DNA from 2 places in the Paenibacillus sp. alder61 genome. Region 1 is predicted to be linked to the other one. Evidence: predicted binding sites of a transcription regulator. Region 1 holds the regulator's gene; the other holds the start of a gene.
The links. Region 1 encodes Rex, which represses fermentation and respiration genes when NADH is low (regulators of the CRP and FNR family bind a similar motif). Its sites were predicted from a motif close to TTGTGAAATATTTCACAA; they were not measured.
Positions count from the first base shown of each region.

Region 2: the regulator Rex is predicted to act here: its motif matches at 11,088-11,105, upstream of pflB (formate C-acetyltransferase).

Region 1 covers NZ_JAIUDG010000015.1:34,268-50,928, forward strand. The annotation lists gene LBW89_RS16675 (hypothetical protein) at 1-326, opposite strand, end outside; gene LBW89_RS16680 (DUF5590 domain-containing protein) at 548-1,033, opposite strand; gene LBW89_RS16685 (amidohydrolase) at 1,085-2,383, opposite strand; gene LBW89_RS16690 (redox-sensing transcriptional repressor Rex) at 2,361-3,023, opposite strand; gene dinG (ATP-dependent DNA helicase DinG) at 3,059-5,917, opposite strand; gene LBW89_RS16700 (tetratricopeptide repeat protein) at 6,101-6,733, opposite strand; gene panD (aspartate 1-decarboxylase) at 6,843-7,226, opposite strand; gene panC (pantoate--beta-alanine ligase) at 7,219-8,130, opposite strand; gene panB (3-methyl-2-oxobutanoate hydroxymethyltransferase) at 8,127-8,996, opposite strand; gene LBW89_RS16720 (biotin--[acetyl-CoA-carboxylase] ligase) at 9,274-10,245, opposite strand; gene LBW89_RS16725 (CCA tRNA nucleotidyltransferase) at 10,232-11,560, opposite strand; gene bshA (N-acetyl-alpha-D-glucosaminyl L-malate synthase BshA) at 11,618-12,778, opposite strand; gene bshB1 (bacillithiol biosynthesis deacetylase BshB1) at 12,818-13,525, opposite strand; gene mgsA (methylglyoxal synthase) at 13,522-13,944, opposite strand; gene dapB (4-hydroxy-tetrahydrodipicolinate reductase) at 13,956-14,762, opposite strand; gene LBW89_RS16750 (tetratricopeptide repeat protein) at 14,794-15,327, opposite strand; gene LBW89_RS16755 (nucleotide pyrophosphohydrolase) at 15,381-15,713, opposite strand; gene LBW89_RS16760 (YitT family protein) at 15,861-16,661, shown strand, end outside.
Region 2 covers NZ_JAIUDG010000026.1:48,145-64,805, forward strand. The annotation lists gene nagZ (beta-N-acetylhexosaminidase) at 1-958, opposite strand, end outside; gene LBW89_RS23185 (helix-turn-helix domain-containing protein) at 977-2,641, opposite strand; gene LBW89_RS23190 (sensor histidine kinase) at 2,613-4,454, opposite strand; gene LBW89_RS23195 (carbohydrate ABC transporter permease) at 4,526-5,353, opposite strand; gene LBW89_RS23200 (carbohydrate ABC transporter permease) at 5,353-6,237, opposite strand; gene LBW89_RS23205 (ABC transporter substrate-binding protein) at 6,338-7,723, opposite strand; gene pflA (pyruvate formate-lyase-activating protein) at 7,930-8,673, opposite strand; gene pflB (formate C-acetyltransferase) at 8,745-11,015, opposite strand; gene adhE (bifunctional acetaldehyde-CoA/alcohol dehydrogenase) at 11,270-13,885, opposite strand; gene LBW89_RS23225 (Crp/Fnr family transcriptional regulator) at 14,345-15,061, shown strand; gene LBW89_RS23230 (formate/nitrite transporter family protein) at 15,499-16,278, opposite strand; gene nirD (nitrite reductase small subunit NirD) at 16,322-16,660, opposite strand.

The DNA of each region.
Region 1 (16,661 bases):
AAAGCCTTGTCCCACAAATCGTTCAGCTTCTCGGAGGCTTTGTCTTCCACGACCACCTTCACCTCGCGGCTCCCGATCCACTTGCCGCCCTCCCGCTCAATTTGCTGAACGAGGCTCCCCAAATCCGTCCCGGGTTCCAAATCGAGTTTCAACTCCACCTGTTTTGGGGTAATATTCGTTTGTACACTTCTTACACCTTCCATAGCGTTGACTTTATGTTCAAACGGGCTCTCCACAGCCCAATGTCGATATGCAAACCATCCTCCGAACAACAACAGTGCGGATACGGCCACACTAGCCACAATCGGTCCAACACGCAATTTCACGTTGATGTCCTCCTTGGTGTACAAAAATATAAATGAATAGTATATCAGTGAATAGTAGACGAGTATGCAAAATAAACTTACAAAGATGAGTATATCACATCGTATATACGATTTCGAATCAAGTTGTGAATTTATTTTAAATTTTATCAAAAAAACAGCCCCGAAGGACTGCTTTTTGGCAAAAACACAAATTTATTCATCCGTTCAATCGAAATAATATGTTACCGGTTGGGCAAAGTAAACACTTCTTCCAACGGCTCTCCATCGCTGAAACGGAAGAACCGGTAATAATGATGAGCTTTCTCTTTGTAAAAGAGCTGCCATACATATTGGTCGTTGTAAATGCCCGGCATCAGTCGTACAGGGGTGATCCCGGGAAATTTGTCTTTAATGATTTTCCGGATCTGACTTTCCGATACGCCCTCGTCCATGGGTTTCACTTCCGGAGTCCCCTTTTCCGGCAGCCAGACCATCACTTCCCGGCCGTTTTCGTCCTTCCCCTGCACGACCCAGCATACCTGATCCCAGACGGATTTCCACACCTCATCGGCCTCCGTCAGCCCAGTTTCTTGCATCGCCCGCTGAATCGCTTGCTTCTCTCCCCGCCATAAATCCTGCTCAACAAAAAGATAGTAGCGGTGAAGCCCGATGAGGACGAGCCCCAGTATCAGAAGGGAGAGCAAGATCCATTTGGTTCTGTTTCTCAACCTTCTCTTCCTTTCCCCGATCGGCGTAGTATCAACATCCTATAGATCGTCTTATCGGCCGAGAAGGCGCTCAAACGCTGCTTGGGCTTCAAACCTTACTTTCTCCTCGTCGAGCGTGAGACAAGCGCCATGTTTGACCACTTGCTTGCCGTTCACCCAAACATGCTCCACATCTTTCGGCCCTGCCGAATACACGATATGGGAAATATAGTCCGTACGAGGCAGAAAATGCGCCTGTTCCGTGTTCAGGGCGATAAAATCCGCCTTCATGCCGGCAGCGAGTCGACCCGTATCCTGGAGAAATAACGACTTCGCCCCGTATTCCGTCCCCATGCGCAGCGCCTCAGCCGCCGGAACTGCCGTCGGGTCTCCCGATACGCCTTTATGAATCAGTGCCGCCAGACGAATTTCCTCGAACATATCGAGGTTATTGTTGCTGGCAGGTCCATCCGTACCCAGCGATACGGTAACCCCGGCCTTGAGCAGCTCGGGAACGCGGGCCACGCCGCTAGCCAGCTTCAGGTTGCTTCCGGGATTATGAGATATCGCGACCCGGTGCTCGGCCAAAACGCCGATTTCCTCGTCCGTCAAGTGGACGGCATGGGCCAGCAGCGTCGGCCGGCTGAACATGCCGAGATTCAGCAGGTGCTGAACCGGGCGGACGCCGTAGTCGGCCACATTTTGCTCCACCTCGGCTCTCGTCTCCGACATGTGCGTGTGCATCGGCAAATCGAGATCATGCGCCGCTTGCACAATTTTTTCAATGTAATCCGGAGGACAAGTATATGGAGAATGCGGCGAAATCATCGTGGTGATTCTCCCGTCGGCCTTGCCGTGCCACTCGCGCGCAAAATTGACCGCCTCGTTCAGCTTGCTTTGCTGCACTTCAGGCGGGCAGAGCCCGATGACACCGCGCGTTAGAACGGCGCGGATTCCCGATTTTTCGACCACGGCAGCCGCCTGGTCCATATGGTCGTACATATCCAAAAAGGTGGTGGTCCCGCCTTTCAACATCTCCAGCACGGACAACGCCGTTCCCCAATAAACATCCTCGCCGGTAAATTTCGCTTCCATCGGCCACATCTTCTCCTGCAGCCACTCCTGAAGCACCATGTCGTCGCCGTAGCCGCGCAAAAGCGACATCGCCGCGTGACCGTGCGTATTAATCAAGCCGGGGAGAAACAACAGGCCCTTGCCGTCAAACGTCTCGGCCCCTTCCACGCCCTGCGGCCGCTCCGTTCCGACATATGTGATCCGGTCTCCTTCGACCAGCATATAGCCCCGAATGACAGGGGTCTTCTGATCCTGCACCGCAAAGGTCCCGTCTTTAATCAGCCATTTTCGCGTCATGTTCCGTATGTTCCTTTCCAGCATCCAGATAATAGGCCAAACTCATCAAATCGGTTGTGAAATCCGCCGCATGAACGCGCACTTCGGAGGGTACCTTTAAGATGGTCGGCGCGAAATTCAGAATCGCTCCGATTCCCGCAGCCACCAATTGATCGGCAACCCGCTGCGCCTCCACATCGGGAACGGTGATGATCCCGATTCGGATGTTGTTGCTTCGGACCGTATCGACCAACTCGTCGATCGGCTGAATCGTAATATTGTTGATCTGCGTCCCGATCTTGTGAGGGGATGCGTCAAAAACCGCCACAATCTTCATATTATCTTTCAAGTACGCGTTATAATTCGACAACGCTTGGCCCAGGTTACCGGCCCCGATTAAAGCGACGTTAATCTGCTGATCCAAATTCAGAATTTGACGGATTTTCTCGATCAGATACGATACGTCGTAGCCGATCCCTTTGCGGCCGAAATCGCCGAAATAAGCCAGGTCTTTGCGGATTTGAGCCGGATTCAGATCCAGCTTCTGCCCAAGCTCCTGCGAGGATACCGTCGGCACCTCCCGGCGGCTGAGTTCATTGAGAAAACGCAGGTACACCGGCAGGCGGCGAACCACCGCATCCGAGATTTTTTCCGATTTCATCAAATTTCCCCCTACGTACACGATTTGAGGAACACTTAAGATTCCCCGGCGTTGAGCCATTCCGAAATCCGCGGCACCATCTGCTCCAGCGGCATATGCTCCATTTTCGGTCCGGGCAAAGAATATAAAAAGTATTTACCGTAATAAGATTCCAAGATCCGAGTATCATAAACCACCACGATCCCGCGATCCTGCGAAGAGCGGACCAATCTGCCGAAACCTTGTTTAAAACGGATGACGGCCTGGGGAACGGATAGCTTCATGAACGGGTTCTTCTTCTCTTGCTGCAGCCGCTCGCTCTTGGCTTCCACCAGCGGATGGTTCGGCGGTTGGAACGGCAGCCGGACGATGGCTAGACTCGTTAAAGCCTCCCCGGGTATATCGACGCCTTCCCAGAAACTGCTCGTGCCGAGCAAAACCGAAGCGTGCTGCCCTTGGAACCTGCGGGTCAGCTTCGTCCGGCTCCCGCTGTCCATCCCTTGCCCGATCACGGTGATGCCCCGCTCGGAAAGCAATTCCTTCAGCGGGTCATACACCTGCCGCAGCATTCGGTAGGACGTAAACAGAACCAGCATCCTGCCATGGGTGGCGGTCGCCGTATCGGCCAGGGACCGAACGAGCGTGGAAACAAAATAGTCGTCTCCGACGCTGCCTTTCACACTTGGAAAATCCCGCGGAATGACCAGCAGCGCCTGCTCCCTGTAATTGAACGGGGACGGGAGCATGGCGGTATTGAGCCGATCCTGCTCCGCCGCTTCGGCAAGCCCCAATTGATCGATCATATACTGGAAAGACTTGTCGACCGAGAGGGTCGCCGAGGTCATCACTACACTCTTCTTCTTGTTGAAGAAAAATTCCTTCAATTGGGCGCTCACATCGATCGGCACCGCAAAAATTTGCAGCGATTTGCTGCGGTAATTCCCGTTGCCTTCGATCCAGTAGACGGTATTCGCGTCTTCCAGCTTGATAAAGAAGCGGAGCGCCTCCCGCTCGGTGGCAAGGTCCTTCAATAAGCCGCCGATATCGGTGATCAGGCTGTCATAGCCGAAGTCATGCTCATCGTCCTTCAACTCGCCGATCAGCCTTTCCGCTTTGCGGATCACGTCGCCCAGAGCGACATAAATCTGGTTCTCCAGCTCAGCCAGCGTATCCCATTGCTTCGGTCTCTTCTGGGGCAGCAGGCGCAGCACGAATTGCCCCGGATCTCCAGGCGCCGCGTCGCTGCGTTCCGGCATTAGGCTGAACATCTGATCCGCCAGGCGGTCCCAGACTTCCTTCACATCGACCAGGGTCGGATACAGCCCGTCGATGACGGAGCACCACTCGCCCGACTTTTCGCTTCCCGACTGATCCAACATCATGCGCAAATTCGGGAATTGCCCGGTCTTGCTGTCCTTGAATAACCGGGTGAGCGTGTGAACAACGGTGAAATACTTCATCTGGAGCCCCAGGTGTTTCCCGGCGACTTCCTCCAAATGATGGGCTTCATCGATGACCAACCGTTCGTAACCCGGAAGCAGCTGGTGTCCGGCCTGAATATCGGTAAACAGTTTGGAATGGTTGGTGATGACGACGTCCGCTACGCCGGCTTCATGCTTCGCTTTGTGATAATAGCACTTGCGAAACCATGGACAGGATCGGCCGAGGCAGGAGTCCGACTCGCTCGCCACGGTTTCCCAGAAATCTCCTCCACGGTTTCCGAGGTTCAGCTCCTCGTCGTCGCCCGTCTCGGTTTGCGCCAACCACACGATCATCTGGGCGGCGGTGATGATTTCTTCTTTAGGTGAAGCAAAGTCTCTTCTATTAATTTTATGTTCAAATTTGCGCAAACACAAATAGTGCTGTCGCCCTTTGAACACGGCGGCCCGGAATGGGAACGGAACCGCTTCGGTAAGCAGGGGAACATCCCTTTCCCTCAGCTGCTCCTGCAGATTGATCGTGTGCGTGCTGACCATCACCTTCTCATCCTGCTTTACACTGTGATAAATGGCCGGCAAAAGGTACCCCAGCGACTTTCCCGTCCCTGTCCCGGCTTCGATCAGCAGATGCTTGTCCTCGGCAAACGCCTTGCTGACTTCGGACAGCATCATATTCTGCGCTTCGCGTTCCTCGTAGTCCGGCAGCTTCGTCTTGAGGCGGTCCCGGACCTGTTCCATAAACTGCTCGAATGAAACGTCCTTGAGCGGGTTGTGAACCAGATCACTTCTGGCCGGTTCGATATCCATCCAGTCGTCGACCTGCAGCGCAAACTGGCGGTAATACACGAAGCCGTCCGGACTCGCTTCCCCCTCCCGTTCCTTCTCCTGCAGCATGGCGTCGAAGAACCAGCCGAGATCGCTGTCCTCGCCGGCGAACAGGTCCGCCAGACGCTGCACCACGATTAGCGGCAGTTCCTTGAGCTCGTCCAGGCATTTCAGGAAGATCAGAGCCGTCGCCAAGGCGTCGCTGTCGGCCTGATGCGGGCGTTCATGCTCCACGCCGAACTCGGCGGCCACCATCCCCAATTGATAGGTGGTCAGGGAAGGAAAAAAGATTTTCAAGAAATCCATCGTATCGAGAATCCGCCCCGTAAACGGTAAATATCCCGTTTTATCGAGCGCGCTCTGCAAATAATTAAAATCAAAAGCGACGTTATGCCCGACGAGCACGGTATCGCTCAAAAGAGGAACCAGGTCCACCATGACTTCATCCAGTTCCGGCGCGTCTTGGACATCCTCTTCCGTAATCCCCGTCAGGTTCGTAATGAACGGGGGGATCGGAATCCCCGGCTTTACGAAGGAACGATAAACTTGGGAAATATTCTGTTCTTCATCTATAATGGCAAGCCCTACTTGAATAATTTCATCAGAGGACTGGTTTCCTGTCGTTTCAAAATCGAGTACGGCATATTTCATTGATTCCTAAGTCCCTTTCGTTCCAGTCTCTTTTACAGCATAACAGAAGTGGCCCGATTTGAAAATTGTGTGAAGCGCTCCAAAGGCCCCCCTCCAGAAAAAAAACGATGTCTCCCGCGATTTTGGGACACACCGTTTCTTCCAAATGGATCAAAATAGGATAAATCCGAATCAGTTCCTTGTTTAAAGCAGGGAGGTCAGTTCATTGCCGTATTTCAGTTTCCCGGTGCTCCGCATGCAGGCTTCCAGGTTCGACAGCGGTTCGGCCAGCGAAGGGTCATGATAGTGCGCCAAGGTAAAATATTCCTTGGCTTTGGCGCGCCCGCCTCTTTGGGCCTCAATGCAGCCCAGAGCATTGTAAATAATCGACCGGAGCCGTTTATTTTCCGTGCCTTCAAGCACGCGCCAAAAGTGCGGGATGGCTTCGTCCATTTCCTCCAGATGCATATGACACATCGCCAGATACGTGCGCGCCGAGGGACTGTCCGGAAATTGCTCCAAGGCCTCCTTAAACTGGGCAAGCGCCTGCGGGAACATCATAAGTTTGTAATACCCCTGTCCTTTGACAAACGCGTCGCAATCCAATTCGGGCAGGTTGGCGGCCGAACTCCCTTGGGGACTCGCGGAGCTCTGCCGGAATACGCCCATTTTCTCTTCAAAATTCAGCCACTCTTCAATAATTAAGTCGCTCATCTGTTGAAGCAAATTCCACTTCTTGGCCAAATCCTGTTTCTGGGTGCCATGGGCGATTGGATAAAATTGAATAACCTCATCCAACATCTCATTCATTTCCGCAAACATGTGCTGAAACATCATCACCATCCACCCCTAACGAAATGAAGTCAGTGCGAGCCTTACGTTCATTTTTTGTTGAAGGCGGACATTTCATTCCCGAAGGGATTAATTGCTTGCGGACTACAAACGTTTATCGTACCGTGGCGTGCAGTTCCTGGTTCGCTTTCTCGACGGGCCGGTTGTTCTGGTCGACAAACACGACGGTAGGCTTATGGCTCCGTACTTCTTCGGCCGACAGCATCGCATAGGAAATGATGATCACCTGGTCTCCCGGCTGGACCAGACGGGCCGCCGCGCCGTTCAGGCAAATGACCCCGCTGCCGCGCGGCCCCGGGATAACATAGGTTTCCAAACGAGCGCCGTTATTGTTATTAACGATCTGCACCTTTTCGTTCTCAAGGAGATCGGCCGATTCCATAAGATCCTCATCGATCGTGATGCTGCCCACATAATTCAGATTGGCCTCCGTTACGGTGGCCCGGTGGATCTTCGACTTCATCATCGTTCTAAACATTCTGCTCCCCCTTATTCATAAAAATCACGTTGTCGATCAAGCGCGTTTTGCCGAATTTCACCGCCAGCGCAACAAGTACGCCTTCCCGCTCCGCGGTTTCTCCAAGGTCGGCCCCGCCTTCCAGCGGTTCCAATGACGGAAAACGGACAATCTCCACATAATCGATGGAGGCAAGCGGCTCGGCCTCGATCGCCAGGACGATAGCCCTTTGGGCTTCCGCGGCGGTCTTTCGCTCTCCGGCTTCCACTTCAGCCTGAAGCTTGAGCAGGCTTTTGGAAAGAACCAACGCCGCCCGGCGCTCCTCCGGGCTCAAATAAACATTCCGGGAGCTCAGCGCCAAACCGTCGTTTTCCCGGATAATCGGGCACGGCACGATGCGGACGGGAAAATTCAAATCCTCCACCATCTGCGCTACAACGGCGGCCTGCTGGGCGTCTTTCTGTCCGAAATAGGCCCGGTCCGGCTGGACGATATGCAGCAATTTCCCCACTACCGTGGTGACTCCGTCGAAATGGCCCGGCCGGGAGGCGCCGCACAGCGTGTCGGTCAACCCTTCCACCTTGATTTTCGTACGGGTAGGCTTAGGATACATCTCTTCCACCGAAGGCAGAAACACCGCGTCCACGCCCTCGCGTTCAGCCAAGGCTAAATCCTGTTTCTCGTTACGGGGATAACGTTCGAAATCCTCGTTCGGCCCAAACTGGATCGGGTTGACGAAGATGCTCAGCACGACCAGGTCATTCTCTCCGCGTGCCCTCCGTAGCAGGCTGGCGTGGCCTTCATGCAGGTACCCCATCGTGGGCACGAAGCCGGTTTTGATCTTTTTGCCTTCCCTTACCGCCGCTTCAAAACGCTCTTCGCCCAGAAAGCGGGTCAACTCGCCGATGTTTCGAAACACTTTCATGACCGCGAACCCGCCTTTCCCGGACCGTATAGACTTTCGAGTACGCCTTCCTCGGCGGCGAACACATGCCGCTCCGCCGGAAAAGCGCGATCCTTCACTTCATTTACGTAAGCGGCGATCCCTTTTCGAATCTCCGATCCGATATCCGCGTACGTTTTGACGAAGCGCTTCTCGCGGTAATCGGGGTCATATTTCAGCACATCGTGAAAGACCAGCACCTGGCCGTCCACCTTCCGTCCGGCGCCGATTCCGATGGTAGGCACGCCGATTTCGGACGTGATCGCTCCGGCCACCTCTTCCGTCACAAGTTCCAGGACGATCCCGAACACGCCGGCTTGCTCCAGCGCTTTGGCATCGGCCAGCAACCGTCTGGCATCCCGTTCGTCCTTCCCCTGGACGCGGTACCCGCCGATCTGATTAACGGACTGCGGCGTCAGACCGATATGCCCCAGCACCGGCACGCCGGCTTGGACGATCGCACGGACCGTATCCGCGATCTCGGCGCCACCTTCCATCTTTACGGCGTGGGCATGGCCCTCCTGCATAATCCGCCGCACCGTTCGCAGCGTCTCGTCAATACCGCCGTGATATGTCATAAAAGGCAGGTCGGCCACGATAAACGTGTGCTGCGCACCGCGGGCTACGGCCCTGGTATGGTAGACGATATCCTCCGTCGTCACGGGAATCGTCGAGTCGTAACCGAGTACGACATTGCCGAGCGAATCCCCGATCAGCAGCACATCGATCCCCGCCTCCTCGGCCAGTTTGGCCGATGGATAATCATAAGCGGTGATCATGGTGATCGGCTGGCCTTCCTGCTTCATTTTTTTCAACTTCACAATGTTTAAAGCTTGCTTCACTGCCATGGTTTTCCCCATCTCCTCCGGTTTCCCGTTCGTCACATCGCGCAGGATGGCACGACAAAAAAACCTTTTAGTTTACGCACTAAAAAGGTCCGAAATCCAAAGAAGAGTCACTAGCGCTCGTTCTTTCTGTCTCGGTCCTCTTCGGCTCAGAGCAGAATCCAACGTCATTTGTGGAACCCTAAATGTTCATGCAGCTGTATTGTGCCCTCATGAGTGCAATTCGAAACCTCGATATCGCCTCATGAGGACAGTATAACAAATTGCGTTACATTTTTCATCAGGCAAGATGGACTTCCCCGGAAAAAAGCGGAAAAGGCATCCCTTTGTCATCCAAAAGAATCAGCGCACCGGACTCGTCCAAAGCATCGGCCACGCCCGAAATCTCCCCTTGGGGCGTCTTTACCGCCACCCGTTTTCCGAGCGTAACCGACAGCGCCTCCCAGAGATGTTTGATCGGCGTAAAGCCTTCCTGCTCATAAAGGGTGTACAAATCCTCCAGCTCATTCATGACGGCCGTGATCAAGGCAACCCGATCCTGGTTCCTGCCGCTTTCGATCTTCAACGAGGTCGCTACCGCCTGCAAATCGGCGGGCAGCTCATGGGCCTCGACATTCACATCGATGCCGATCCCTGCGATGCAATAACGAATCCGCTCATCTTCGCTGACGGATTCCACAAGAATGCCGCATACTTTTTTGCCCTGCACGAGCAGGTCGTTAGGCCATTTAATGCCCGCATCCACGCCGCTTGTTTTCCGGATCGCCCGGCAGACCGCCACCGCGATAAGCAGCGTCAGCTGAGGGGCGAAAGAAAGCGGCCGTTCCGGCCGCAGAAGCAAGCTCATCCACACGCCTTTACGCGGCGGCGAGAACCATTTGCGGCCCTGTCGGCCCCTGCCTCCCGTCTGTTCCTCGGCGAGGACGAGCGCACCCGAGGGCGTCCCCTGTTCCGCAAGCAGCCGCACCTCCTCCTGGGTGGAGGTTGTAACCTCCACGATCTTTAGGCTGCGGCCGAAAGACCGGGTGCGCAAGCCCTGCAGTACCGCTTGCGGTTCGAGCTTATCCGGCGAGTGGATTAAACGGTAACCCTTGCGGGAGACGGCTTCGAACTCAAAGCCTTCCTCGCGCAGCTTGTTAATCTGTTTCCACACCGCCGTACGGCTGATCGACAGCCGCTTGCTGATCTCTTCCCCCGACAGGTATTTCCCTTCGTTTTGCCGGAATATCTCCAACAACTTAGGATGTTCCATCTTCATTCACCACTACTTTCGCTTGCTCCAGCAAGATTTCCCGCTCATTGGCTAACTCCCCCGAGGCGACCAGGAACAGAAGCCGGCCCATCAGCATTCCGAGCCACGGTCCGCCTTTCCTGCCCATGCTTCGAATGACGTCCTCGCCGCGGATGGCCAGCTCCTTGAGCGTGTGAACCGGGACCTCCTCATGCCAGCGGGCTTCGGATTGCTTCATAAGCTCCAGCTCCGCCTGCAGCTTGTCCGGGTCTTCCGTAAACTCCACGGCCAGCCTGGTTCGCTCCCGCTTCAGCCATAGCGCCGCCATTTGTTTGCCAAAGCGGAGCTGGAGCTCAACCCACTGTTTCCTAAGCGGGCCGCTTCCGCCCGCTTCGGCTCTCCGGTTCTTCCATAGCTCGTCAAACCGGATCAGATCGGCGGTCCGCTGGGCGATGGCGTTCGGAAACGTCCACCGCTTCATCAGATCGGCGGCCTCATCGCCCCCGACGCCGATCCCTTGCAAAAGCAAGGCGTACCTAAGTTCGGGAAACTCTTCCGGCGGCACCGCGGCCAGCGTCCTCATCGCCGTTAACGCCGCTTCTCCGGCAAGCGGACGGAGCGCGGCGGACGGCACCGGGGCCTTGATATAAGGGAGTAGACCGCTTCGCTGCAGTAGAGCCAGTCCGCGCAGCGGATCGGGCCCAAGCAGCATCTTTTCGAACTCCACCCGAATCCGTTCGATGGCGATGAACGAAATTTTGGATCGGCTGAACTTTAGCGCCTTCCACAAGCTTTTGACCGGGCGGAATCCGAAGACGGAAGCGAATCGAATCGCCCGCATCATCCGCAGCGCGTCCTCGTCGAACCTCTCGTCGGCGTTTCCCACGCAGCGGAGAATTCGTGCCTCGATGTCTCGCTTTCCGTCAAAGGGATCGATCAGATTTCCACCCGCATCGCCGGCGATCGCGTTCATCGTAAAGTCCCTCCGGCGCAAATCCTCCAGCAGCCCGTCCACGAATTCCACCCGGGTCGGGTGACGGTGATCTTCGTAGTCCGCCTCCTTGCGGAAGGTCGTCACTTCGAACATTTCCCGTTCGGCCACTACGGTAACCGTGCCATGCTGAAGCCCCGTCGGCACGGTGTGCTCGAACATGTCGATCACTTGCTCCGGTCTTGCCGAGGTAGCTATATCCATGTCATGCACCGGCCGGCCCATGATTTCGTCGCGCACGCATCCTCCGACGAAGTAGGCTTGATGCCCGTGTTCCTGCAGCCGTTTAAGCACGTATTCCCCCTGACGTTGCATCAGGGGGGGAACCAATCTCCAAAAACTCATTTCTGCACAAACCTCCATACGGCAGCAATTTCGGTTCCGTCTCCGCTTTACAATCGCTTATCCGCAGGCGGGTTTTAAGCGGGGCAGCTTGCGATTCAACACGCGATAATAAATCGCTTCGTAGGCCGCCGTAATGATGTCGCTGCTGAATTCCGTTTTGGCCCGCTGCAAGCAGGCTTCGCGTACCCTGCTCGTAAGCTCGTCATCCGTCAATAGGGAGATGCAGTAATCCGCCATCAGGCGGGTATCGCCGATCGGCGCCAGAAACCCGGTCTCCCCATGAGCGACGAGCTCGGGAATCCCGCCGGCGATCGAGCCGACGGTCGGAACGCCGCAAGCCATCGCCTCCAGAGCCACAAGGCCGAAACTCTCTTTTTCCGACGGCAGCAGCAGGATGTCCGCCATGGAAATCACCTGGGCGATATCATCCTGTTTCCCGAGGAAATGGACGCGGTCTTCGAGCCCCATTTCCTTGATCTTCCACTGGATCTTCGGCAGATCCGGCCCTTCGCCGACAAAGAGCAGCTTGGAAGGGACCTTCCGGTTGACCATCTCGAATACGTCCACCACGTCGCTGACCCGTTTCACCGGCCGGAAATTGGAAATGTGCATCAGCACCTTTTCCCCCGGATCGGCAAAATCCGCTTTGCAATCACAGCATTCCCGCGGATAGTATACTCTTTCATCCACGAAATTGTAGGTCAGGTCGATGTCGCGGGTAATATCCAATACCTCGCGTGTTTCGCGCATCAAATCGCGGGACACGCTCGTTACGGCGTCGCTCTCGTTGATGGCGAGACGGATCAAATCCTTCAACGATTCGTCTTGGGCCAACACCGTAATATCGGTACCGTGCAGCGTCGTCACGATCTTCAGCTTGTCTCCCACCATCTGTTTGGCCAAAAAAGCGCAAACCGCATGCGGCACCGCATAATGAACATGCAGCACGTCGAGGTTCTGCGCTTTGGCAACTTGGGCCATTTTTGTCGCCAGCGAAAGATCGTACGGCGGGTACCGGAACACATAGTAATCGCTGACGTCTACCTCATGGTATTTAATGTTCTTATGGAAACTGCCCAGCCGGAAAGGGACACTATGGGAGATGAAATGAACTTCATGACCCTTTTCCGCAAGCAGTTTGCCCAGCTCGGTTGCAACAACCCCCGAACCTCCCAACGAAGGGTAGCAGGTAATTCCGATTTTCAAAAATGAATCCATCTGGCGGGGGCCTCCTTTTCAAACCGTTCTGTTTCTAATCTATGTTCGGGCAGATCCGAATAGGTGAACCAGATAGGGTGTTTTTACCGCAAATCCTTCCGCATACGGGATGAGTCTGCGCTGGCCGAGCAGCGCGTCCCTGGCCTTCACCCGTTCGACATACCCCTGGTTAAGGGGCGTCGGAGCGATATCTTCGTCGCCTACAGCTTGTCCGAATTGGGATTTATAGCACCCCAGGGCCTCTTCCTTGACGGGGTAAAAATCCGTAACATCCAAGAGCAGATCCGGAGTTTTCCAATCGTTAATAAAATAATAATACAATTCCGGTGCGGACACGGCCGGTTTGTCGGGCATATATCGGCGAAGCTTGGCGTTAAAAGCCGCCTCCTCCACCAATTTGCTGCAAGCGACATGATCCGGATGGCGATCTTCCCAGTAAGGGGCAAAAATCACTTGGGGCGCGTATTCCCGGATCACTTCCGTCACCGCGACGATTTGCTCCGGGGTTCCGCTTAACCCGCGGTCGGGCAGGCCCAAATTGATGCGCCGGGATACGCCGAGCACGCGGGACGCCGCATCGGCTTCCTGCAATCGAAGTTCGACGTTTCCATTGGAGGACAGCTCGGCCCGGGTCAAGTCGCAAAGCCCTACCTTATACCCCGCGGCAACCTGCTTGGCGATCGTCCCGGCCATGCCGATCTCCGCATCGTCGGCATGCGCGCCGAAAATCAGGATATCCAAATTCATTGGCCCAACCCCGGCTTGTTCAATTCCACCAGTTCTCTCCAGGCAAAATCGCCGCGGTCCAGCGCGCGGACCAGAATCTCCGCCGTCGCCAGATTGGTCGCGACAGGGATGCCGTGCACATCGCACAGGCGTAGCAGCGCGGTAATATCGGGTTCATGGGGCTGAGCCATCAACGGATCGCGGAAGAACAGAACGAGATCCATCTCGTTTTGGGCAATCAGCGAGCCGATCTGTTGATCCCCTCCCAACGGACCCGAGAGGAAGCGGTGAATCTTCAAGCTTGTCGCTTCCATGATTCGGGTTCCCGTCGTTCCCGTGGAATATAGTTTCTTATCCTTGAATACATGCTCGTACGCAATGACAAAATTAACGATGTCTTCTTTCTTCCGGTCGTGCGCAATAAATGCAATGTTCAACATATTTACACCCCTTATGCATCCACAAAATGATCGAAACCGTAAATCATGCCTTGATATTCCAACACTTTCTTGATCGCCAGATTGACGCCCGGCATATACCCGGCGCGTTCATAGGAATCATGACGGATCTTGAGCGTTTGTCCGTAGCCGCCGAACACGACTTCCTGCTGGGCAAAAACGCCGGGAAGGCGGACGCTGTGAATCCGGAATCCGTTATAATAACCGCCTCTCGATCCCTCGATCGTCTCTTCCTCCTGCGGGTTCCCCTGTCTCATTTCTTCGCGGTTCATCGCGATGAGCTCGGCCGTTTTGATCGCCGTGCCCGAAGGGGCGTCCAGCTTCTGATCGCCGTGATATTCGATGATCTCCAAATGAGGGAAATATTTGGCCGCCTGCGCCGCGAACTTCATCATCAGGATCGCGCCGATCGAGAAGTTCGGGGCGATTAGCCCGCCGATGCCTTTCTCCCGGCACTGCTTGTCCAGAAGGTCGATTTGCTCCGGCGTAAACCCTGTCGTACCGACGACGGGGGCCACGCCGTGACGGATGGCCGTCTCGGTGTTGTCGTATACCGATGCCGGCGTCGTAAAATCGACCATGACGTGCGGCCGGCTCTCCGTGAGCGCCCGCTCCAGATTCGAGGTGATCGGTACCCCGCACTCGGGCATACCGACCAGGACAGCCGCGTCGGTACCTTCATTCTTGAGACCGATGGCCGCCACCAACTGAAGCGACGGATCCTCCAAAACCATTTTGACTACTTCTCTGCCCATTCTTCCGGCCGCACCTGCTACAGCGACTCTTATTTGCTCCTCCATATCAGATCCCCCACATTTCCTGGAATAGTTGCTATTTCATATGTTTTCTGATGCGTTGTTCCAACTCTTGCAGCTGTTTCGCAATTCCAACGTCCTGCGGTAAAACGGATGCCTCCTGAACGGCGCTTAAGGCACGGTCATACTGTTCCAATTCGGTATAAGCGATCGCCAGCCAAACCTGTGCGTCCACGGACAGCGGATCCAGCCGGACCGCCCGCTCCAGCAAACTGGCCGCGGGCTTAGAGGTTGAGCCGGCGCCCACTGCGCTGCCTGCGGATTCCCCCTCCAACAACCGTTTGGCCATGAGGGTCAACTCCATGGATTGCAAACGGTCAAAGTGAAGCTTATATTCCTCCTGCTCCGGTACGAGAGCGGAAGCCAGCCTGGCGTGGGCCAGCGCTTTTTCCAGCCGCCCGCTTCTTGCGCAGGTGATCGAGCATCTGTAGTGAATATCCGCGTTATCGGGCGCAAGTACCAGAGCCTGCTCAAACCACTGGATCGCTTGTTCAAAATCGTTCTCATAAATGCTGCGGTATGCTTTTTTTAAACAGTCCTCCGCCTTCATCTGCCTTCCCCCCGTTGATGGGCTGATATTACTACAGCATATGAAGAAAGGACCTATTCGGTGTCCTTTTTGGTCCACCGGTTTGCATCCCGGGTATTGAATTTATGCATCACTTTGTCGTGCGCTTCCGTCAAGTCGATGCCAAGCGAATTCGCAAAGCAGATCGTAATGAATAAAATATCGCCAAGCTCCAATTCAATCGAATTATCGGCTTCGCTTGCTTTTTTGGGTTTCTCGCCGAAGCGGTGATTGACTTCGCGGGCCAGTTCGCCAACCTCTTCGCTCATCCGTGCCAGCATGGACAGAGGACTGAAATAACCTTCTTTAAATTGGGATATGTATTGGTCCACTTCCCGCTGCAGTTCGGCTAGAGACTTTTCTTTCAAGGGCCATCCCTCCGTCAGTGGTCAGTTATCATACCTATGTTATCGTAAAGACAATTTGATGACAAATCATTTTTTAATCGCTCCACAAAAAGGTATACTAAGAAAGAATGCGTAAAAAAATTTCATTTATGGGTGAGGGATTATCGCATGGGCACGAGCAAATTGGGAGGCTATATGAAAATCGTGCTCCCCATTCTGTTGGGGACCGCCATATACGCCTTTGGACTTCTTTATTTCATTATACCCAATCAACTCATGGAAGGCGGCGTTACCGGCGTAACGATTTTGCTGAAGTATGCGTTCGGCATCTCCCCTTCGATTTCCAACTTGGTGCTGAACATTCCGCTGTTTCTTCTCGGGTGGAGAATCCTTGGGGGAAGACAAATCATATATACAGGCATCGGGATCGGGTCGCTCTCTTTCTTTCTCTGGATTTTTGAAAAAATGATGGAATCGGGCTGGATCAAGACGTTCGCCACCGATTATATCTTGGCCTCTTTATATGCCGGGGTAACGCTCGGGGCCGGTCTCGGCATCGTCTTCCGGTTCGGCGGAACCACGGGCGGCTCCGATATTGTCGCGCGGATTCTCGGCAAGAAATACGGGTTTAGCATGGGACAGATCATTCTGACGATCGATGTGATCATCATCGGGCTTTCCCTGTTTTACGTGGCGATCGAAAATATCCTTTATACGTTGGTCGCGGTCTTTATCGCCTCTCGGGTCATCGATTTTATCCAGGAAGGGGCCTACGCGGCCAAGGCGTTCACGATCATAAGCGACCGAGCGCCGGAAATCGCCGATACGATCACAAAAGAGATGGACCGGGGCGTCACCCTGATCCCCGCGATCGGGGCTTATTCCAAGCAGGCGAAGCATATGGCTTACTGCGTTGTTTCCCGCACGGAAATCCGCAGGTTGAATGGAATCGCCAAATCCATCGACCCT
Region 2 (16,661 bases), on a different contig from region 1:
CGCTGAGACGGCCGGACGCTACCGCCTCCCGAACCGCCCGAATCGCGGCGATCTGATCCTCGAACGTGTGGCTGACGAGTATGAGATCCGCCCCGGCCTCGATGGCCCGCACCGCCCCCTCGGCGATACCGCAGGATTTGGATATCGCATGCATTTCCAGGCAATCGGTCACGATCACGCCTTCAAACCCCAGATCTACGCGAAGCAAATCGGTCAGCACGCGCTTCGAAAGCGTTGCTGGCGTACCCTCATCCGGCTCGAAGGCCGGAAACGCCACATGCGCCGTCATGATCGCATCGACGCCGGCCGCGATCGCCTTTGCGAACGGCGCGAGCTCGATCCGCTCCAGCCGCCGCCGATCATGCGGAACCACCGCGAGCCCGCGGTGGGAATCGACGGTCGTATCGCCGTGGCCGGGAAAATGCTTCGCCGTCGCGATCACGCCGCTTTGCTGATATCCGTGGATCGCCGCCGCTCCATGCTCCCCGACCTTGTCCGGGTCCTCCCCGAAGGAACGGACCCCGATGACCGGATTCGCCGGATTGTTGTTTACATCGACGCAGGGGGCGAAGTTGAAATTGATGCCCAAGGCGATCATTTCCTTGGCCGCCAACTCGGCCGCGCGCCGAGTCAGCCGCAGGTCCCCGGCCGCCCCCAGCGTCATGTTTCCGGGAATCCGGCTCATCCCTTCATGGTCCAGGCGGGATACCATGCCTCCCTCCTGATCGATGGATATAAACAGCGGAATTTCCGGCCTGCTGCGCGGCAGCCGCTGCAAATTGGCCGACAGGGCCGCCAATTGGGAGACGGATTCCACGTTCCGGCGGAAATAGACGGTTCCTCCGACATGATAATCCTTCACCAGTGTCCGAATTTGTTCATCCGCTGTCAGGCTGTGAAATCCGCAGATGAAGAGCTGGCCGATTTTCTCGTCCAAAGACCATTGCGACAAATCCATGCTAATTCCCCCGTTTTCTTAGGATACGTTCGATTGCTGAATACGAAATTCCGAAGGCGTCATGCCCGTGTATTTCTGAAACACTTTCGAGAAGTAACGGCGTTCTTGATAGCCGACGGCCGCACAGATTTGCGCGATCGGTTTATCGCTGCGGCTCAGCAAATCTTTGGCCCTTTCCATCCGCTGCCTCGTTAAATATTCAACAAAGGTTTCGCCAAAGTGGTTCTTGAACAGCAGGCAAAAATAACTGCAGCTGATTCCGAGAAAATCGGCGATCTCCTCGATCCCGAAATCATCGGCCAGATGATCCCGGATATAGCCCTGAGCCGAGGCCATCAACATCTCCGCGGATTTCCTGCCGGCATGGCAGACTCCGGCGCGATGCAGCAACGATTTGACCAGCGCCAGCAGGTCTTTTAGTCCGAGGGATTCCCGCAGCCGGGACCAAACGGCGGCCTCTTCCTCTTCCGTCAACACCCGTAATTCACGCAGCTCGCGCAAAAGATGGATCAGCACATAATTCAGCATTCGTTCGGCTTCGCCCGATCGCTGCCCTCCGGCCATGCGCTCCGCATATTGCGAAAGACCGTCGGCGATCCGGTTTAACGCATCCGGATGGCCATGTCGAAGGGCGGGGCCGAGCTCTTCGATATAGCCCCAGCGTCCGCCCTCCTCCGATGCATGGGAATGTCCGGTTTCCCGTTCCGGAAGGCGGTCCGCCCGCACAAACCATTCCTGTGGCGCCACCGCCAGCAGCAGCCGCTGCAGGCGCCGGTATGCCAAGTTTAGGCCGCTCCTTCTCAGTCCCCCCGCTTCCAGACACATCCGGACGCCCATGCCTTCCGTCTCTTCTCCTACCGCCGCTTGCAACCGCTCGTAAATGGGCCGCAGCCGCTCGCTAGAGAGCTCATATTCCGTGTCCGTGGAAAAAACGACACACCATTCCCCTTCCCTCGCCTGTATAATCAGGCACTCGTTCAATAAGGGCAGGAACAACTCCTTTAACCGCTGCTTGATCTTCATGTTCCAGCTTTTTCGTTCGGCGGAAGACCAGGATAGCGACCCGGCGGCATACCCGTCCGCCTCCAACAGAAGCAGGCCGTAACAACCGGGCTGCGGATTCATAGCAAGGTCCCCATTCGAATCCGCGCTCCCGTCCGCATGTTCACTCTCCGTTTCTAACTCCGTCCCATCAATCGTCCCTTCCTCCGTGATCTGTCCCAGCAGCGAATAAAGGATGTGCTTTTCATTCAGCCAGTGGGCGATCCGGTTTAACTGCCGCTGCCGGAATTGCTTCTTTTTCCTGTCCGCGATTTGACTCGCAAGCCGCCGCACCGTTTCCTCAAGCGCATAATAATCGATCGGTTTCGTAATATAATCGCTGACACCGTATTTTATGCCGGTCCGGGCATACTCAAATTCCTGGTACCCCGTCAGCAGCAGTATCGCGCTGTCCAATCCGTTTTCCCGGACGTGGCGGATAAAAGAAAGCCCATCCATGACCGGCATCCGGATATCGCTCAGAATCAAATCGGGCCGGTGCAGAAGTGCCGCTTCCAAAGCCTGACGGCCTTCCCTGGCCAGACCGACCACTTCGAAGTTCATGGCCTCCCAGGGCAGCACTTTCGACAAATTGTTCAGGATCGGCAATTCATCATCCACGAGCAATACCTTCAGCTTCATCTCGTTTCCCCCATTCGGATTTCGGAATCACACACTGAATGACCGTCCCGCTTCCGGGATGCGAGCAAATAAACAGGCCGTACCGGCTCCCGTATTGAAACCGCAAACGGTCATAGACGCTGCGCAGCCCAAGCCCTCTTCCCTCTTGATCGGCCCCGCTCTTGACCTCCGGCTGACTTCCGGTGTCCGCATAGTGGATCAGCGACAACTGTTCCCGGCTTATTCCGATGCCGTTATCCTCAATTCGCAGAATTAAACGGTCTCCTTCCGAATGACCGGATATGCGCAGAATTCCTCCATACGCTATTCCTTCAAACCCGTGCTGAATACTGTTCTCCACCAAAGGCTGAAGCGTCAGCTTTAATACCAGGCAATCCATAAGCTCCGGGGGAACGTCGATCTCGTACTCGAACAGGTCCGCAAATCTGAACTTCTGAATCTCCAGATAGCTTCGCAAATGCTCGATTTCTTCACGAAGCGGGATCTCCTCTTTCCCCTGGATGCTGATCCTTAATATCCGGGCAAGCCGCAGCACCATCTCGCTTACTTTGCGCCCCTCGTTCTGCACCGCGAGCACATTGATGGATTCCAGCGTATTAAACAGAAAGTGCGGCTTAATTTGCGCCTGCAGCACCCGGAGCTCCGCGTTTGCTTTTTGCCGCTGCTCTTTCTTCACTTGGTCGAACAGTTCGTTGATCTTATCCATTTGGCTGTTAAAGCCCTGCTGCAGCAGCAGCAGCTCGTCATCCCCTTTTTCCTCCACCCTGGCGTTCAGGTCGCCGGCCTCGACTTTTCTCATAAAGCGGACGATCACGCCGATCGTTCCCGTAATCCGGTTCACGAACAAGACATTGAACAGCATCGCCGTCAGCACGCAGACAAGAATGATCGCCACAAACCATTTGGCAAAAGTCGTCACTTCCTGCGACAAATAGCGCCAAGAGGTCACGGATACCACCGTCCATGGATAATCTTGTAACCGATGGATGGAGATCACGCTCTCTTCTCCGTTGAATTTGCCTCGATAACTGAACACGTCGCGGGTGCCGACAAGCCTTTGCCGGATTTGGTCATCCAGCACCAGACCCGTTAGCTCGGAGGGATAGTCATACAGCACCTGCCCTTTATCGTTGACCAGAAAAAATCTCGTGTCCCGCAGCTTGCTGCCGAGGGTCATGCTCTGAAATATTTTTTCGAACTCCCAGCTTTTGATTTGGACGAACAAAACCCCAACCCGCTTAAAACTTTCCAGGTCTTTGATCAGCCGGATCTGCGTGAAGACGCTGTCCGTTCCGGTTAACTCGGGATACTCCCGCGGTGCGATCCAGCGCGGTACCCCATTCAATTTCACGACCTCCCGGTATAAGGAATGCTCTTTGAATTCCTCATAGGGCAGCGTCTCGAAATTTTCCTTATTAAAGATCGTAATGACTTTGGATTCCCGGCTGCTTTGGATATTGTACAAAAATGCGTAATCGATAGCCGGATGATTGTACAACAGCGAGCGGAAATTTCGCTGATTGGCGTTCAGCTCCAGCTGGTCTGCGGCCGTCAAATCCTGGGTGTCCGGGTTTCGCGAATTCAACGCCTCCTGAAAAACCCCCTTGGCAATCCCGTTATCCGTCACATTATCCATTTCGTGAAATACATTTCGGATACTGTAGCCGATCGCCCTCAGCGAGTACTCGGCCTGCTGGCTGTACTTCATCTCAATCGACCGGAACGTTACGATAAACGTAATGATGCCGAGGATGAACAACGGAATAATGACCAGCCCGAGAAAGGCGGTAAACAATTTGATGCGCAAGTTCATTGGCCGTTTCGCTCCCGAAGTTGAAGTGCGCGACGCCGAGAATGGTTCTCCCTTTTGCGGAAGCGCTTTTATTATCCTTTGACACTGCCGGCCGTAACTCCTTCTATGATCTTTTCCTGAAGAATAGCGTAGATGATCATGACCGGAAGGACGCTGAATACAATGCCGGCCGACATCTGGGCATAATTCGTGTTGTACGCGTCTCGGAATCCGACCATCCCGACGGGAAGCGTCCGCAGCTCGTCGCTCGACAAGAAATAGTTGGCAAGCAAAAACTCGTTCCAATTGCCGAGAAAATTAATAATAAACACCGTAACGATCGCGGGAACCGTGAGCGGAATAATAACTTTGGCGAATAGTCCGGCCGAACCCAAACCGTCGATGACCGCCGCCTCTTCAATCTCTCCGGGCAGCGAACGCATGAATGCCGCGAGAATGATGACCGAGAACGGGATCGCGTTGGCGATGTACGGAAGAATCAACGCCATATGCGTATCAAGGATGTTTAATTTTCGCATCACGCCGTAGATCGGCAGCAGCAGCGAGTTGTTGGGAATAAGCATGCCCAGCAGGATCAATTGAAACAAGGCGGCGCTGATCCGGTTGTAACGCATGCGGGTTACGGCAAAGGCCAGCATCGCCGCGAACAGAATCGATAAACAGGCGGAAACGACACCGATATATAAACTGTTAAAAAAATAAGTGTTAATCTTGGCGTTCACCCACGCATTAACGTAGTTGTCGAAGGTTATGGAGCCCGGCAAACCGAACGGATTCGCCGCGATATCCTGATTGTTCGTTTTTACGGAAGAAAACAGGACGAACAGGAACGGATACAGGATGATCAGCAGGTAACCCATCAGAAAAATATGCGGGACGATTTTTTTTAATGCTCTCATCAGTATTCAATCCTTTCTGTCCGTCTTGCCACAAAAAATTGATAAAGCGCGGTGAGGACGATCGTGAACACAAAGATCAGCACGGCGATGGAGTTGCCGAAACCATGTCTGAAACTCGTAATCGCGTAGCGGATCATATAAGTGGCCATCACATCCGTCGAACCGGCGGGCCCCCCTTTGGTCATGACCAGCACAATATCGGCCGCCTTCATGGCCCCGGCCATGGACAGCATGATCACAACGGAGATAATCGGCATCACGAGCGGAATGGTAATCCGGGTAGCCCGCTGAAACCCTGTGGCGCCGTCGATCGCCGCCGCTTCTTCCAATTCTTTGGGTATGGAAATAATCGCGGCCAGCACCATCACGATATAAAATCCGGTCCACTGCCAGGCGTTTGTGATCAAAATGGACAGCATCGCCCAATTTTTATCCGACAGCCAGTAGACCTGCGGCAAACCGAACACGCCCAATATTTCATTGGCCAACCCGAAATCGGGATTGTAAATGAAGCCCCACAGAATGCCGATCACGGCCGTCGACATAATGGACGGCATAAATACCGCTGTTTTGTACAAGCCTTTCAGCCGCTTCACATTGGCGATCAGCAGCGAGAAAATGACGATCAAGGGAACCTGGATTAAACAGGAGAACAGAATGAAGTAAACGTTATTCCGTACCGATTTCCAAAAAGCCGCATCTTGAAAAGCGGTGAGGTAATTGTCAAAGCCGATATACGTAATATTTTTGGAAATTCCGTTCCAGCTCGTAAAGCTGTTGTTCATGGCGCTCAAAATCGGATAAACGAAGAAGGCCAGGAACAACACAAATGCCGGAAGCACAAACAATCCATAGATCAGCGGATTTCTTAGCGCTTTATTCATAGTAACCTCCATGGCGGATGCCTTATTTTTTGTGAAAAAAGAGCGCCCCCTTTGGAGGCGGGTGGCGCCCTTCATCATCGTCAATCGCTATTGGCGGTCCTTATTGCGGCTCAGCCGCGTTCGCCGCGTCTTGAGCCGCCTGGACGTTCTCCAGCATTTTGACCGGATCGATTTCCCCGCCGATAATTTGCTGGATCCCCATGCTAAGCGCCGTATTGACTTCCGCTTGAACCAGGGCGTCAAACGCCGGGAACGAAGTCCCGATCTCGCTGACCGCTTTGAAAATATCCTGCATCAGCGGATCGTCCGAAGTCGTCTTCATTTGCTCCAGATCCATTTTCATCGCCGGCAGCACGCCGTCTTCTTTCAGTCCACGAAGCTGCATCTCTTCCGTCCACATGAACTTGATGAATTCTTTGACAGCCTGCAGCTTCCGCGGATCTTCCGCGACCGCACTGGAGAACCCGTACCCGTTGTTCGCGTCCTGCATGACCACCACCGGGTCTCCGGCTTTCAGCGGCGGCATGTTGAAGAATCCGATTTTACCGACCGTATCGCCTGCTTGTGCGGGATCCCGGAACACCGAATTGGCCCAAGAGCCATCCATCATCATGATCGCTTCGCCCGTAATGATTTGATTCCGCATGTCCGCATATTCAAATCCGAGCTCGCCTTTCTTGTAATAACCTTTCTGCACCCATTCCTGGTGCTTGGCTACGGCCTTGACCATATTTTCATCCGTCCACTTGGTTTCGCCCGTCTTGAAGCCGTAGGTAATTTCCGGCCCTCCGTAGTAAGACCACAGGTTGTTGGTTGTCATCAGCGGAATCCAGGCATCCTTGGAGGATTGGGCAAAAGGGATTTTGCCGTCGGCTTTGATCGTTTCGGCCAGCTTCTCCAGTTCATCCAGCGTGGCAGGCACTTTCAGCCCTTTCTCCTCAAAATACGCCTTATTGTAGAAAAATCCTTCGATCGACCCGCCGATCGGCAGTCCGTAGATCTTTCCGTCATGCGTGAACGGGGCCAAGGTGGTGAACTTGTCTTTGAGGCCGAGCTCCTCCAAAATCGGCGTCAAGTCCAGCATCAACCCTTCCTTGGCATATAGGGCGGCGTCCGGACTTCCGAAAACATCGAAAATTTCCGGCGGTTTCCCCGCAGCCATCTCGCCTCTCAGCTTTTCTTTCCGGTTTACTTCGGAATCGACGGCATCCAGCTTGATTTTGAGTCCCGGAACCGCTTCCTGCGTCTTTTTCACGACATCCTCTAGCAAGGCAAGGCGGAACTTTTTGGATTCGCCAACTTGCGTGTGACGGATCGTAATCTCAAACGGCTCCTCGCTGGCTTTGGGTTCGCTAGGTTTGTCGTTTGTCGCGGGCTGTTCTCCGTTTGTTGCGGGAGCTCCCTCGTTAGCGGCTTTTCCGCAGCCTGCCAGCATTATCGAGCTCAAAAGAAATAAACTCAGCAGAAGGACGAAGCTTTTTTTCATCTTTTTATGGACCCTCCTCATTGTCTGGTTTTGCTACACCTTCATTATAGAAAGCGCGTTCAATATTGGTAAGGAGGTCATTTTTCTATTCCAGGGATAAAATCATCTAAATGACAAAAAGAAAACGGTTCAACCTAACTTCTTGAGTTAAGTTGAACCGTTTCTCTTATAAAAATTAGATTTCATGTTACATTTGTTAACGCCAATTACGATTTCACACCAGCTGCTTGCCGCCGTCCCTCTTCAATCAACCGACCTGCCCGCTCGAGTTCCTCCGGCGTTGGCGAAGGGACCCCATCAAGCGGATAATCCCAGCCCAACTCTTGCCACTTGTAAATCCCCATCTGGTGATAGGGGAGAATTTCGAACTTCTCCACTCCCCGCAAACCACCGATAAAGCGGCCGAGGTTTAACAAATCCTGCTCATCATCATGGATGCCGGGAACAAAAACGTGGCGAATCCACATGTTACGGTCATGTTCCGACAACCATTCCGCCATCTTCAACATCCGATCATTCGGCTTGCCGGTTAGCTTGATGTGTTTCTCGTTGTCAATATGTTTCAAGTCCAACAGGACCAAATCCGTCACATCCAGAAGGTCGCGAATCTTATCCCCCTCATTGTAACCGTTGGTGTCCAACGTCGTGTGAAGATTCCACCGCTTCTTGGCTTCGCGGAACAGCTCGGTGACAAACGGAGCTTGCAGCGTCGCCTCTCCGCCGGATACCGTCAACCCGCCGCCCGAGGAACGGTAGTAGGTAAGGTATGGCTCAATTTCGGCCAGCACCTCGTCTACGGTCATCTCTTTCCCGTCCGTCAGGCTCCAGGTATCCGGGTTGTGACAATATTGACATTTCAGCAGACAGCCCTGCATGAAGAGGACGAAACGAATACCCGGGCCATCCACCGTTCCGAAAGTTTCCAATGAATGTATGCGACCTTTAAGCATGTTTCGTCACTCCTTTTATTTGTAAGCTGTCGTTGGACCAAGCATAGACCTATCTTTAAAATTCTTTCTGCTTACATCGAGCCGTGGAAGGTCCGATTGATGACATCCAGTTGTTGTTCACGGGTCAACTTGATGAAGTTGACCGCATAACCCGATACGCGAATCGTCAATTGCGGGTAGTTCTCCGGATGCTCCATCGCATCCATCAGCTGTTCACGGTCAAATACGTTGACGTTCAGGTGATGCGCCTTGCTGCCGAAATAACCGTCCATCATCGATACCAGGTTGGATTTGCGGCTTTCAGCTTCCTTGCCGAGCGCCTTAGGCACGATCGAGAAGGTGTTGGAAATGCCGTCCAAGCTGTGCTCGTATGGGAGTTTGGCAACCGAGCTGAGCGAGGCGAGCGCCCCCTTCTTATCCCGGCCATGCATCGGGTTCGCCCCCGGAGCAAACGGTTCGCCCGCTTTGCGTCCGTCCGGCGTAGAGCCGGTTTTCTTGCCGTAAACCACGTTCGACGTGATCGTCAATACCGATTGTGTCGGCATGGCGTTACGGTAAGTTTTGTGTTTGCGGATCATGCTCATGAATGATTCCACGAGCCCGACGGCGATTTGGTCGACACGATCGTCATTGTTACCGTAGCAAGGATATTCACCTTCGATTTCGAAGTCGACGGCAATGCCTTGCTCGTTGCGGATCGGCTTCACTTTGGCGTACTTGATCGCGCTCAGCGAGTCGGCCGCTACCGACAGTCCGGCGATACCGCAAGCCATCGTACGAAGAATGTCACGATCATGCAGCGCCATCTCAATGCGTTCGTAGCAATATTTGTCATGCATATAGTGAATAACGTTAAGCGTATTTACATAGAGCTTGGCAAGCCATTCCATCATCGGTTTAAACCGTTTCATGACTTCGTTGTAGTCAAGATATTCGGAAGTGATCGCCGGGAATTCAGGAGCGACTTGCGCACCGGATTTCTCGTCTCTACCGCCGTTAATGGCGTACAGCAGCGCTTTGGCCAGGTTGGCGCGGGCACCGAAGAACTGCATTTGCTTGCCGATTTCCATCGCGGACACGCAGCAGGCGATACCGTAGTCGTCACCGTAGATCGGACGCATCAGATCGTCGTTCTCATATTGAATCGAGCTGGTTTCGATGGAAACCTTGGCGCAGTATTTCTTGAACGCTTCAGGCAATTTCTCCGACCACAGAACCGTCAGGTTCGGTTCCGGCGCTGGTCCCAGATTGTACAATGTATGCAGGAAACGGAAGCTGTTCTTGGTAACTTTGGTCGTACCGTGTACGGACATCCCGCCGATCGATTCGGTTACCCAGGTCGGGTCGCCGCTGAACAGCTCATTGTATTCCGGAGTGCGAAGGAATTTGACGATCCGCAGTTTCATGACGAAATGGTCGACAAGTTCCTGCGCGCTTTCCTCGGTAAGTGTGCCTTCAGCCAGGTCGCGTTCAATATAAGCATCAAGGAAGGAAGAAACACGGCCCAGGGACATTGCGGCTCCATCCTGTTCTTTGACGGCTGCCAAGTATCCGAAGTACAACCATTGGAAGGCTTCTTTGGCGTTCTCCGCCGGTCTCGAAATATCGAACCCGTACATTTGACCGAGTTGCTTCAACTCATCCAGAGCGCGGATTTGCTCGGACAATTCTTCACGAAGGCGAATTACGTCTTCGTCAATGACGTCCACTTCAAGATCCTTCAGCTCTTTTTGTTTTTGCTTGATCAGGAAGTCCACGCCGTAAAGGGCGACGCGGCGGTAGTCCCCGATAATCCGGCCGCGGCCGTAAGCATCCGGAAGCCCGGTAATGATCCCCGCTTTACGCGCGGCTCTCATGTCGGAAGTATAGGCGTCGAACACGCCCTGGTTATGTGTTTTGCGAATCTTGGTGAACATATCTACAATCTCGCCCGGCAGGTCAAAACCGTAAGCCTTGCAAGAATTAATGACCATGTTAATACCGCCAAAAGGATGGATCGTCCGTTGGAAAGGGGCATCCCCTTGCACGCCTACGATCTGTTCCTTCTCTTTGTCCAAGTAACCGGGATTATGGGAAACAATCGTCGAAGGTTTATGAACGTCCACATCCAAAACGCCGCCCGCTTCTCTCTCCTTCTTGGACAGATCGGAAATGATGTCCCACAGCGCTTTGGTATTGGCTGTGGCGCCTTTCAGGAAGGATTCGTCTCCTTCATATGGCTTAATGTTCGTATCGATGAAGTCCCGTGTGTTCACTTCCCTCATCCATTTGCCTTTCTTAAATCCTCTCCAAGCCGTCTTAACTTCTTGCGTGTTTTGTACTTCTCTCTCGATCACCGACATCTTAATCCCTCCATATATATTTGAAGTGCGCGGCGTTGAAGGATGCTTTCCGCGCCTCACGATCCCTTAAATTTGTGATAATTTTCACATTTTAGACACTGATAAGTCCTTGATCTGATGTTGATGATCTCCGCTGAACTTACCAACGTACTAGGGATCATTTATATTTATATGATATAACAATCCCCTTAGAAAGATTGTGACAAATATCACACAAGGTGATATTTGTCACGTTGTTCGAGCCTTTTGTTCACTTATTCTTCAAATCTTCCGTAGAAGGCGTCCCGGTAAACTTCGGCCAGCTCCGATACCAATGGCAGCTTCGGATTGGCTGTCGTACATTGGTCTTCAAAAGCGCGGTCGGCCAAATAGTCAACCCGCGATTCGAAATCCTTCGGATCGAAGCCGAGTTCCTGGAAGGTTTCCGGAATGCCCAGTTTTCTGTTCAGATCGCGAATCGCATTGATCAAGCTCTTCACGCCTTCTTCCGTAGTACGGGCCGGTAGTCCAAGGATGCGGGCAATCTCGGCATACCGTTCGTCGGCAACGAAGTTCGTGTATTTAGGCCAAGCCGCGAATTTGGTCGGCTTCTTGGCATTATAGCGGATGACGTGCGGCATCAGGATCGCATTGGTCCGGCCGTGAGCGGTATGATATTGGCCGCCCCATTTATGCGCCAAGCTGTGGTTGATCCCCAGGAACGCGTTCGCGAAGGCCATACCTGCCAGTGTCGAAGCATTGTGCATTTTTTCCCGGGCCAGCTTGTCGCCGGTCAAAGCCGACTTCTCAAGGTATTGGAACACCAATTGAATCGCTTTGATCGCAAGGCCGTCCGTATAGTCGTTAGCCATAACCGATACATAAGCTTCGATCGCGTGCGTCAATACGTCCATCCCTGTATCGGCCACCGCGGTTTTCGGCAAGCTGTACACGAATTCCGGATCGATGATCGCCACATCCGGAGTCAGCTCGTAATCGGCCAAAGGATATTTCGTGTTGCCGTTGATTTTATCCGTGATGACCGCGAACGAAGTGACTTCCGAACCTGTACCCGAAGTGGTCGGGATCGCCACGAATTTCGCTTTTTGGCCCAGGCGCGGATACTTGTAAATCCGTTTGCGGATATCCATGAATTTTTGCTTCAAGTTGTGGAAATCCGTGTCCGGATACTCATAGAACAGCCACATGCCTTTCGCTGCATCCATCGGCGACCCCCCGCCGAGTGCGATAATGCAGTCAGGCTGGAATTTCGCCATGAGTTCGGTACCGCGTTCTACCGTCGTTGTCGATGGATCCGGCTCCACGTCGGAGAACACTTCGATAGCGACAGGTGTCTGACGTTGACGCAGATAGTGCTCTACTCTTTCCACGTAGCCCAGTTTTACCATCATCGGGTCGGTTACGATCAGCACACGGGAAATATCCGGCATTTTGGCAAGATATTGAGTCGAGTTTTTCTCGAAATAAATCTTGCTCGGCACTTTGAACCATTGCATATTCACGGTACGGTGATTCACCCTTTTCACATTGATCAGATTTACAGCCGTTACGTTCGACGATGTCGAGTTGCGTCCGTAAGATCCGCAGCCCAGTGTCAACGATGGAAGATTCGTATTGTAAATGTCGCCGATACCGCCTTGCGAAGATGGCTGGTTCACCAAGATCCGGCACGTCGGCATCCGGTCCGAGAATTTTTGGATAATTTCATCATTATTCGAATGAATGACCGAGGAATGGCCCATGCCGCCGAATTGTACGACTTCCAACGCGCGTTCGATCCCTTGCTCGGCCGTTTTCACCTTGTAGCAGGCAAGCACCGGGCTCAGCTTCTCGGCGGACAACGGGAATTTAGGTCCCACACCCTCGATTTCGGCTACGAGAATTTTCGTTCCCGCCGGAACGTCAATGCCGCACATTTCCGCAATCTTGACGGCCGGTTGACCCACGATGCTCGGATTAACCGCACATTTGTCGGCGATAATCGCTCCCGCGGTCAATTTGGCGGCTTCGTCCTTGTTCACGAAGTAGCAGCCGTTGGCGATCATTTTTTTCTTCACTTGATCAAAAATCGGTTCTTCAATAATCACCGCTTGCTCGGATGCGCAGATCATACCGTTGTCAAACGTCTTGGACAGAATCAGGTCGTTCACCGCTTGATCCAGGTTTGCACTCTTCTCGATGAAGCAAGGCACGTTGCCGGGGCCTACGCCGAGGGCCGGTTTGCCGCAGCTGTAAGCCGCTTTGACCATCGCCGATCCGCCGGTAGCCAGGATGCAGGCCACGTCGGGATGATTCATCAACGCGTTGGTCCGATCCATCGAAGGGTTCTCGATCCACTGGATACAGTCGGCCGGAGCCCCGTGTTTGATGGCGGCTTCGAGCAAGATCTTCGCCGCTTCCGCGCTGCATTTTTGAGCGGACGGATGAAATCCGAAGATGATCGGGTTCCGCGTCTTGATCGCGATCAGCGATTTGAAAATGGTGGTGGATGTCGGGTTCGTTACCGGTGTGATCCCCATGATGATACCGACCGGTTCGGCGATTTTCTGGAAGCTGTCGAATTGGTTGTCTTCAATAACGCCTACCGTTTTGTCGTATTTGATGCTGTGATAAATGTATTCGGTCGCAAACATGTTCTTGATGATTTTGTCTTCATAAACGCCGCGCCCGGTTTCCTCTACGGCCATCTTCGCCAGATGCATATGTTTGTCGAGTCCGGCCAGGGCCATCGCCTGCACGATTTTGTCGATTTGTTCCTGATCCATGGTCATGAACGCTTCGGAAGCTTTCTTCGCCTTGTCAATCAAAGTTTGGGTGTACTGCTGTGCATCCGGAGCTGCTTTTGTCGTCGCGTCATTCTTTACGGCCATTTCTCTCATCCTCCTAAGTGGGGTTATGGATAAACCTTTTATCTAATTGTGAATTATTTCACTTTGTGGTTTATCCTTATGAAGCCTTGCGCTTCTCTTGATGGTTAAAGCATACCACATCAGGTCCGGTTTGTATAGTGAAATTTTTCACGTAGTTTAAAAATATTTTGATTTACTTTCATTTTATCTGTTTGTTTTTTCAAAACTCATTTTCATTCCTTATCATAAAACAGTGAGGAGAGCCCCTTCTTCATATGATGTTCCTCTCCATTTCCGGCAGTTATTTCTGTATCATGAATCACATGGATAGTGAAATAAATCAACCTCAAAAAGTGAAAATAGTCACAATGTTAAAATTTCGACACTTTTTCAGCCTTTACAGGCCACTCAAACATGAAGAAACGTTATATAATTAATTTAAATTTTCAGATAACTTAGGAGTGCAAAGGGGAAATTAAAATGAGTGAAATGGTGAGCACCACACAGCCCCGCGGCAATACTAGCTGCTTTACAGAGCAAAATTTCAACCGGCTACTTGTAACGATGAAAGACAAGACGTACCCCGAAGGAACCCATCTTTTTTGGGAGGGCGACTTTTCCGATAAACTGTTCTACGTGAAGCGCGGCCGGATCAAATTGACGAAATCCACCGACGAAGGCAAAGAGTTGATCCTATACATGTACGGACGCGGCGATATGGTCGGCCAGGCCGATCCTTTCTTCAGCACCAAGCACAGCTTCACCGCCGAAGTCATCGAGGACAGCGAAATCGGCGTTATCGAACAGAAGGATCTTGAAATCATGATTTGCCAACACTGCGATTTCGCCATCGACTTTATGAAATGGATGGGAATCCACCACCGCCTGACACAGACCAAATTCCGCGACTTGATGATGTACGGCAAACCCGGCGCCCTCTGCTCGACTCTGATCCGTTTGAGCAACACTTACGGCGAACAGCACGGTGACAACATTCTGATCAACAAGAAGATCACGCACACCGACCTGTCCAACATGATCGGCGCCACACGCGAGAGTGTAAACCGGATGCTAAGCGATCTGCGCAAGAAAGACGCGTTGGAATACGAGAACGGGATGATTGTGATCAAGGATTTGGTCATGCTCCAGGACATTTGCCATTGCGAACTGTGCCCGAACGAGATCTGCCGAATCTGACTCGATTGTCTAAGCAGCCTGGAAGATGAGGACTCCAGGCTGCTTGCCGGTTTTGAAGTTCATGAGGTCATGATGTTCAAAATCGCTCTCGACTCCCCCTATCTATTCAACCAGCCTCGTGGCCATCCCCCGAAAAGGCTTCTTCTAAATCCCCTACGTTGTTATCCGCTATAGAACAATAGCCCTTATCCGATTCATGTTCTTATCGAAATGTAATTTCTCCCCGATTCTTTCCTGCCGGCTATACGGACTTCAGCCTCTCCGTTTCTTCGAAATGACGCTTCCTCATCGTGAACTTTCCGAGAATTACACAATCCATATGTCCGCTTCAAATCAAGCTAGGGTTGCCTTAACCTAACATAAAAAACATAAAAAAACGCCCCACCGGATTATCCCGTTGAGGCGGTCAGTCTGTAACAATACAACTGTTTCTTCAATTATTTCTTCCGAACCGGCGAGATGAACCAATAGGCCATACCGACAAACACGGCGCCTCCGACAATATTCCCGAGCGTGACCGGGATCATATTGTGGAACCAGCCTGCAAGGCTGACCGTTTCCGGGTGGTTCGGCAGGAGCACGGACAAACTGAGCAAGGTCATGTTGGCGACGCTATGCTCATACCCGCTGGCGATAAAGGCGTAAAGACACCACCAGATCAGCACCAGCTTGGAAATGTCGTCCTTCGCCCGGTTCGCCATCCAGATAGCGAGGCAGACGAGCCAGTTACACAAAATGCCGCGGAAGAACAGTTCCATTACAGGAGCGCCCATCTTCTTGGCCGCCGACGCAAACAGGAGATGCTCCGGCGCCGCGGTTTTAAACAACCCCGAACCAACGATAAGCAAACACAGGATGATCGCTCCTACCAGATTGCCGAGGAACACGATCCCCCAGTTTTTCAGGGTATCCCCTACCGTCGTTCTTTTGGCCAACGTACTTGCCGTAAAGAACATATTGTTTCCGGTGAACAGTTCGGAACCGGCGAAGATGACCAGGGTCAGCGCGATCCCGAAGGACATCCCCATGACCATCGTCTGAAACGGGGATTTGGCGGCGGCCAACGGGGCCCCGACGCTGAATATCAGGATAATCCCCAAGCCTACGTAAGCCCCCGCCAAAAGCGTGGATACAAAATATCGGAGCAGGCTTTCATTCATTTTCTCCTTTTTCTTAACGGCTGCTTCTACAATGGTCTCGACACTTTGCGTAAACATCGTCTCTTCCTCCCCAAACTCTCTCCTCAAAAAATGTACTGCTCTATTGCGGTTGGAGCGCCCCTGCCGCAATCCAGACTTGGCCGTCCTCCACCTTTACCGGTACCATTTCCGCTCGCCCGGTATCCGGAGCCTGGACAAGCCCCGTAGTCAAGTCGATTTTCCAGTCGTACAGCGGGTCGTACAAATAGTGTCCGGACACGATGCCTTCCGCAAGCGGTCCGCCTTTGGGATGGGGATTCTTGTTCAAAGCGGCGAATACCCGTCCGTCCGAGAGACGGAAGACGGCGATCTGCCGTCCCCCGGCCTCTACGACGCGGCCGATTTGAACCAGAAATTCATCCAACGCTCCGACAGGGTAAAACTCCTTCTCTTTTTCCATA